One region of the Paenibacillus sp. JNUCC32 genome, then DNA from elsewhere that is predicted to be linked to it. Evidence: predicted binding sites of a transcription regulator. Region 1 holds the regulator's gene; the other holds the start of a gene.

Region 1 (3,532 bases):
AGCATCAAATTCATCTGACGCTGGGCGATGTCGTGCGCAAGGGCGATAAACTGATCGCCGAAATGAAGGAAGATTTGGATGACTACAGCGCGGACAGCCTGTTAACCGACCTATCGGGCCTATTTAAGGACCTGGCCTCGCATCGCGAAGACCTGCGCTCCTTCATGGCCCTGAACGATGAGGGCACGGTATACTGGATGGAGGCGAACGGCAATTTCCGCAGCAAATCGCTGCAGTTGTATGCCGTGCCCGTCGACGTGAGCGCTCATCTGAAGGAATTGTTTTTTGACAAGAAACAAAGCGTGATTCTGACATCGGCGACCTTGTCGGTGGACAAATCGTTTCAGTTCATGATCGAAAACCTGGGTCTTCAGGAAGCGGCTGAAGCGGGGAACCTGAACACGGTTCAGCTCCCGTCCCCGTTTAATTACAGGGAACAAGCCCTTCTTGTCGTGCCGCGCGATTTTCCGAGCGTGAAGGGATCGGTTGGGGATGCACTCTTTGTGAATACGCTCGTGAAGTCTTTGGCCGATACGGCCGTCGCTACGCATGGCCGCATGCTCGTCCTGTTCACTTCGTACCGGATGCTGCGCCAGGTGCACGAGCCGCTGAAAGAAGCGCTGGCATCAAGCGACATCACGGTATTGGGACAAGGTATGGACGGAACCAGCCGTACCAAGTTAATCCGAAGATTTCAGGACAGCAGCGCTTCCGTGCTGCTGGGCACCAGCTCCTTCTGGGAAGGGGTAGACATCCCGGGCGAGGCGCTGACTTGTCTTGCCATCGTCCGGCTTCCGTTCCAGCCGCCGAATCACCCCTTGGTCGAGGCCAAGAGCGAACTGCTGCAGCAGCAGAAGAAGAATCCCTTCATGAAGCTTTCGGTTCCGCAAGCGGTCATTCGTTTCAAACAGGGGTTTGGGCGTCTGGTGCGAACAGCACAAGATAAAGGGATCGTGATCGTGTACGATACGCGGGTCATTGAATCCTATTACGGGAAGTATTTCTTATATTCCTTGCCGGGGCCGAAGATGGAGCATATGCCGACAGAGGGGATCGTTCCCCGAATTTCGGAATGGCTGCAGGAAGAGGCAAGCGCGGGAAACCAAGCGGAATAAAGTGAAACCAAGCACGATCAACAAAAAAAGATGTAGTTATTAACCTATTATTAGGGGGAGCATGCATGAAATCGGAAAAAATTTCGGAAGCCGTGGTCCGCAGATTACCTGTATACTTGCGCTATTTGAATGAGCTTCAGAAGAGGGAGGTTTCCACGGTTTCCTCCCAGGAGCTGGGACAGAAGCTGGACCTCAATCCTGCTCAAATTCGTAAGGACCTGGCGTATTTCGGTGATTTTGGACGGAAAGGGATCGGATATGATGTTTCTTATCTGATCGAGAAGATTCGCCAGATTCTGAAGCTGGACCAGAAGATCAATGTCGCATTGGTCGGGGCCGGTAATCTTGGACATGCATTATCGAATTACAATGCATTCCTGAAGGATAATATGAAGATTGTGGCGATTTTCGATTCGTATTCTCCCAAAGTTGGTATGAAAATTAACAATTTGGTCGTACAGCCGATGGAAGAGCTGGAGAAGACGGTTCATGAGCACGGCATTCGAATCGGGATTATTACCGTTCCGGATTTCGAAGCGCAGAACGTAGCGAATCAGCTTATCGCCTCAGGGATCGAGGCGATTCTGAACTTTGCGCCAACCATCCTGAAAGCCCCAGCCCATATCCGGATTCATACGGCTGATTTTACAACGGATTTGCAAAGTTTGGCCTATTATTTGGATAACGGCAAGGAGGATGCAGCACATGACAACAACGAAGTGGATGGTTAAGAACGGAACGTTTGCAGTACTGGAGGAAAGCCAATCCGTGCTTCGCGGATACCTGGTGGTTGAGAACGACCGGATCACGTACCTGGGCGAAGAGGAGCCCGTCGTGGAAGAGGGGACAGAGATTATCGACGGAACCCATCTGTTCTTCCTGCCCGGATTGGTGAACACGCATGGACATGCCGCCATGTCGCTTCTTCGCGGCTATGGGGACGATCTGGCGCTGCAGGTATGGCTTCAGGAAAAAATGTGGCCGATGGAAGCCAAATTCACGTCACACGACGTATATTGGGGCACATCGCTCTCCGTGCTGGAGATGATCAAGGGCGGAACCACGACGTTTGTGGATATGTATGACCATATGGATCAGGTCGCGAAGGTTGTCCAGGACTCGGGAATGCGCGGCGTCCTGACGCGCGGCGTAATCGGTTTATGCCCGCCCGAGGTACAGCAGCAGAAGCTGGATGAGGCGGTGGCATTCGCGAAGGATTGGCATGGCAAGGCTGACGGCAGAATTACGACGATGATCTCGCCGCACGCGCCTTATACCTGCCCGCCGGATTTCATCGAAAAATTCGTTCAAGCATCCCATGACTTGAACCTGCCTTTGCATACCCATATGTCCGAAACGGAAACTGAAGTGGCTCAGAATGTTAAGGACTACGGGCTTCGCCCCGTTGCCCATTTGGAGAAGCTGGGCATGTTCTCCCGTCCTACGCTCCTTGCCCATGCCGTTCATCTGACCGATGAGGAAATCGAAGTCTTGGCCAAGCATCAAGTAGCCGTATCGCATAATCCCGGAAGCAATTTGAAGCTTGCCAGCGGAGTCGCCCGCGTACCTGCGCTGCTGAAAGCCGGCGTAACGGTGTCGCTCGGTACCGACGGACCTGCTAGCAACAATAACCTGGATATGTTCGAAGAGATGCGGCTGGCTGCCCTGATCCATAAAGGAGTAAGCGGGGATCCGACGGCCATTCCGGCCTCCGAAGCGCTCCGAATGGGCACGGTATACGGAGCCAAGTCCGCTTTCCTTGAGGATATCGGTATGCTCGCGGTTGGGATGAAAGCCGATATGATCGCATTGAATACGGATCAGGCGCATTTCCTTCCACGGACCGACTATATTTCTCACGCGATCTACTCTGCCAGCGCGAAGGATGTAGAGCATGTATGGGTTGACGGCAAGCAGGTGGTGAAGAATGGCGCGAGCCTTACTCTCGACGAGGAACGCATCCGCCGGGAAGCGCAGCGTGCATTTGAGCGTCTTACAACCCTCTAGGGAATAATCAAGGGGAGCGAGGAAGACGGATTTGAAGAAAAAAACGAAGTGGATATTGCTGAGCGTGTCCGGCGTCCTGCTATTATTGCTTGGCCTACAGCTCTATTATTCCTATGTTATGAAAGATACGTGGAATGAAGAAAGAATGGCGATCCTTGCAGCGAAACAGCATGGCCAATTGGTCTCGTCCGACAAGACCTATAAATCGGTATGGGGCGAGGACAATAACTATTGGGTGGTCAGCGGGAAAGATAAAGACAATCAAGACCGCATGGTCTGGGTGAAGTTTACGGACGATAACGTTCCTGTTGAAGGGACAGATGCCGTTCAGTCGGTGTTATTGAATACGGGCATGTCAGAGGCCGTGATGCGGGACCAGATCCGTAACGAAATGCCGGGTGCGGTCATCA
Region 2 (3,532 bases), 1.4 Mb from region 1:
GAAAAACGAATCATCGTTGCCATGCTATTGTTATCGGCAGTATCGCTTGTATTCCTATTATTCTCAGGCCATTTCTACTATGTCATGGTAGTCACGATGTTGTTCTTTACGTTCAATAATATATTGCGTCCCACGATCAATACGCTGCTGTCCAGAGTGGCCGGGGATGAACAGGGATTTGTTGCAGGGATGAATAACGCTTATACGAGTCTCGGTACGATATTTGGACCGATGCTGGCAGGTATTTTGTTTGAAGTCCACTTTAACTTGCCCTATCTGTTTGGCGGATTCGTACTGCTAGTGAGCAGCATTTTCACGGGAAGTCGATTGAGAAGTATGCTATCTGTTCAACGCGGCTGATGTGCACTCATCCTCCACAATTACTGAATCTAAGAAAAAGAATGCCCGGTGAGGGCATTCTTTTTCTTAGGCACCAAGGAACATGTTCATGTCATCTTCCACATTGGTAATGCCGCCGATCCCGAAGTTTTCCACGAGGACTTTGGCAACGTTAGGCGACAGGAATGCAGGGAGCGTAGGGCCCAGATGAATATTTTTAACGCCAAGATAAAGCAGGGCAAGCAGCACGATCACCGCTTTTTGCTCATACCAGGCAATGTTATAGGAAATCGGCAAATCATTAATATCCTCAAGGCCGAATACTTCCTTCAGCTTCAATGCAATCACGACGAGGGAGTAAGAATCATTGCATTGACCAGCGTCCAGGACCCGCGGAATACCGCCGATTTCGCCTAGATCCAGTTTATTGTATTTGTATTTGGCACAGCCTGCCGTTAGAATGACCGTGTCTGTTGGAAGTTCAGCCGCAAAATCGGTGTAATAGCTGCGGGATTTCATCCGTCCATCGCAGCCGGCCATGACGAAGAAACGGCGGATCGCCCCGGATTTCACGGCATCGACGACTTGATCGGCCACGTTCATCACAGCGGCATGAGCGAAACCGCCGATGATCTCACCCGTTTCAAGCTCCGTTGGGGCGGGGCATCCTTTCGCTTGCTCGATTAGTAGGGAGAAGTCTTTGGGAGCACCGTCTTTTCCTTCTGGAATATGGCGGACACCCGGAAACCCCGTGTTGCCTGTTGTATAGATACGGTCCTTATAACTGTCTTTCGGCGGAACGATACAGTTGGTCGTCATTAATATCGGTCCGTTAAAGGCTGCGAATTCGCTATTCTGCTTCCACCAGGCATTCCCGTAATTGCCTACAAAATGCTCATATTTCTTGAATGCCGGATAATAGTGGGCAGGCAGCATTTCACTGTGCGTGTACACGTCCACGCCGGTTCCTTCCGTCTGCTTCAGCAGCTCCTCCAAATCCTTCAGATCATGGCCGCTGATGAGAATGCCGGGCCGGTTTCTTACCCCGATATTGACCTTCGTAATTTCCGGATTTCCGTAAACCGAGGTGTTCGCTTCATCCAGCATCGCCATGGCGTTTACGCCGTATTTCCCGGTTTCCATCGTTAAAGCTACCAGATCCTGCACTTCAAGGCTGTCGTCAAGCGTGGCGGCAAGCGCACGGCGCATAAAACGGTTTAATTCGTTATCATCCTTCTCCAGATGAAGCGCGTGGTACGTATAAGCAGCCATCCCCTTCAAGCCGTAAGTAATCAATTCGCGCAGCGAGCGGATGTCTTCATTGCGGGTCGAGAGGACACCCACCGTACGTGCTTTTTCATCAAAAGAAGCTTCGTTATCCGCTTGCCAGACGGCGGCATCAGGGAGATTGGCGGTTCCTTCCGGATATTGTTCGTTATAATAGGTGCGCACCTCGCCGCGGAGCTCGATCGCTTCCCGGATTCTTCCCACAAACACCTCGCGGTCAAAGTTGGCGTTCGTAATCGTTGCAAACAAGGAGTCCATCATAAACAGCGATACGCGCTGTTCAAGCACTTCCGGCAGGCGGACATCCAGACTGAGAAAAGAGATGCCTTTCAGCAGATAAATCAGCAAATCCTGCAGGTTAGCCACATCATGCGGTTTGCCGCATACGCCGACAATGGTGCAGCCTGTTCCTTTGGATGCTTCCTGACATTGAAAGCAGAACATGGACGGCTGATGCTGTAAGGTCTCTTGGGCGTTGTTATTCATGATTTCTCCTCCAATTTCGTGATTATTTGTCGAAAGGTCAGTATAAGATAGCCTCGCAATTGGACTGTTGAAGACAGTATACTTCGCTCCCACAACCGACATAGTGATTGGAATCACAATTTCTTGAGTAGTGAGTTTAATCACAAACCCGGTCCGTTTCTTCTTTTAAACTGGAATTAATGACCTAAGAAGAAATGAGGAGAGAACATGTCGATTTTGCCTCAAAAGAATGAACTGGGATTTTTCGAGATCCGTCTCGAATCCATCGGCGGGCTTGGCGCCAATCTGGCCGGCAAAATGCTGGCGGAAGCCGGGGTTACCGGCTCCGGACTTAACGGTTCGAATTTTTCCAGCTATGGTTCGGAGAAAAAAGGGTCGCCGGTGAAGAGTTTCGTAAGGTTCTGCGATCCCCAGGTGGAAATCCGCGATCACAGTCCCATTGAGCAGCCGCATGTCGTCGGCGTATTTCATGAAGCATTGTATAAGACGATCGATGTCATAAGCGGATTACAGCCTGATGGAACGGTGCTTGTGAATACGGCGCGAGACATTTCCGAAGTGGCCGTTGATCTGAACATGACCCAGGGAACGCTGGCCGTCGTTGATGCGCTGAACATTTCCGTTGAGGAAAAAACCAAAGTGAATACGGCCATGCTGGGGGCATTGTTCCGGATTTGCAGCTTCCTGAACCCGGACGATATGCGGCAGGTGATCCGTTCAACCTTTGAGAAAAAGCTGCCCCACCTCGTGGAAGCGAATGTGCGGACCTTTGACAGAGGATATAACGAAGTCCGGTTCCTTTCCTTGGGAAACGGATCAGAGCTAATAGACCGAATCGCTTTCGCAAGACCGCAGCCGATTCTTGGATATGAAACGCAGGAGCTGGGCGGGATTCTGAACGTTACGGCGAACAGTGTCATGAAGGATCTTAGCGGCTCCCGGCAGGGATATTTGCCAGAGTACAAGATCGAGGACTGCATTCACTGTGCCGCCTGCGATACGGTATGTCCGGATTTCTGCATCGTGTGGGAGACGAAGCCGGATAAGCGCGGGAATATGCAGATGTTTATGAAAGGTATCGATTATCAGTATTGCAAAGGCTGCTTGAAGTGTATCGAAGCTTGTCCGACCACCGCTTTGGCTGCCATGTTAGAAGAGCCGCATTATGCGGAGCAGCACCGTGTGCCGCAATTTTTTCCCTATTTAAAAGCGGAGGGAGTCAGATCATGAATATGCAAATTCAAGAAACAACGGAGAACAAGCTGGCGGCCGCTCAAACGGAAGTCTTCGAATCGGGCAACGAAATGGCAGCCATGGCGGCTGCCCAGATTAACTATCACATGATGGGTTATTTTCCGATTACGCCATCTACGGAAATCGCCCAATATCTTGATATGATGCGTACACGCGGCGAACATGA

The links. Region 1 encodes Rex, which represses fermentation and respiration genes when NADH is low (regulators of the CRP and FNR family bind a similar motif). Its sites were predicted from a motif close to TTGTGAAATATTTCACAA; they were not measured.
Region 2: a site for Rex is predicted at 2,241-2,258, ahead of hcp (hydroxylamine reductase). Genes of this name have one in related genera too.

What each region holds. Positions count from the first base shown of each region.
Region 1 is NZ_CP062260.1:3,172,450-3,175,981, reverse strand. Features, by position in the region: gene dinG (ATP-dependent DNA helicase DinG) at 1-1,115, shown strand, start outside; gene JNUCC32_RS14155 (redox-sensing transcriptional repressor Rex) at 1,181-1,846, shown strand; gene JNUCC32_RS14150 (amidohydrolase) at 1,821-3,122, shown strand; gene JNUCC32_RS14145 (cell wall elongation regulator TseB-like domain-containing protein) at 3,154-3,532, shown strand, end outside.
Region 2 is NZ_CP062260.1:4,561,588-4,565,119, reverse strand. Features, by position in the region: gene JNUCC32_RS20340 (MFS transporter) at 1-360, shown strand, start outside; gene hcp (hydroxylamine reductase) at 427-2,112, opposite strand; gene JNUCC32_RS20330 (2-oxoacid:acceptor oxidoreductase family protein) at 2,320-3,342, shown strand; gene JNUCC32_RS20325 (thiamine pyrophosphate-dependent enzyme) at 3,339-3,532, shown strand, end outside.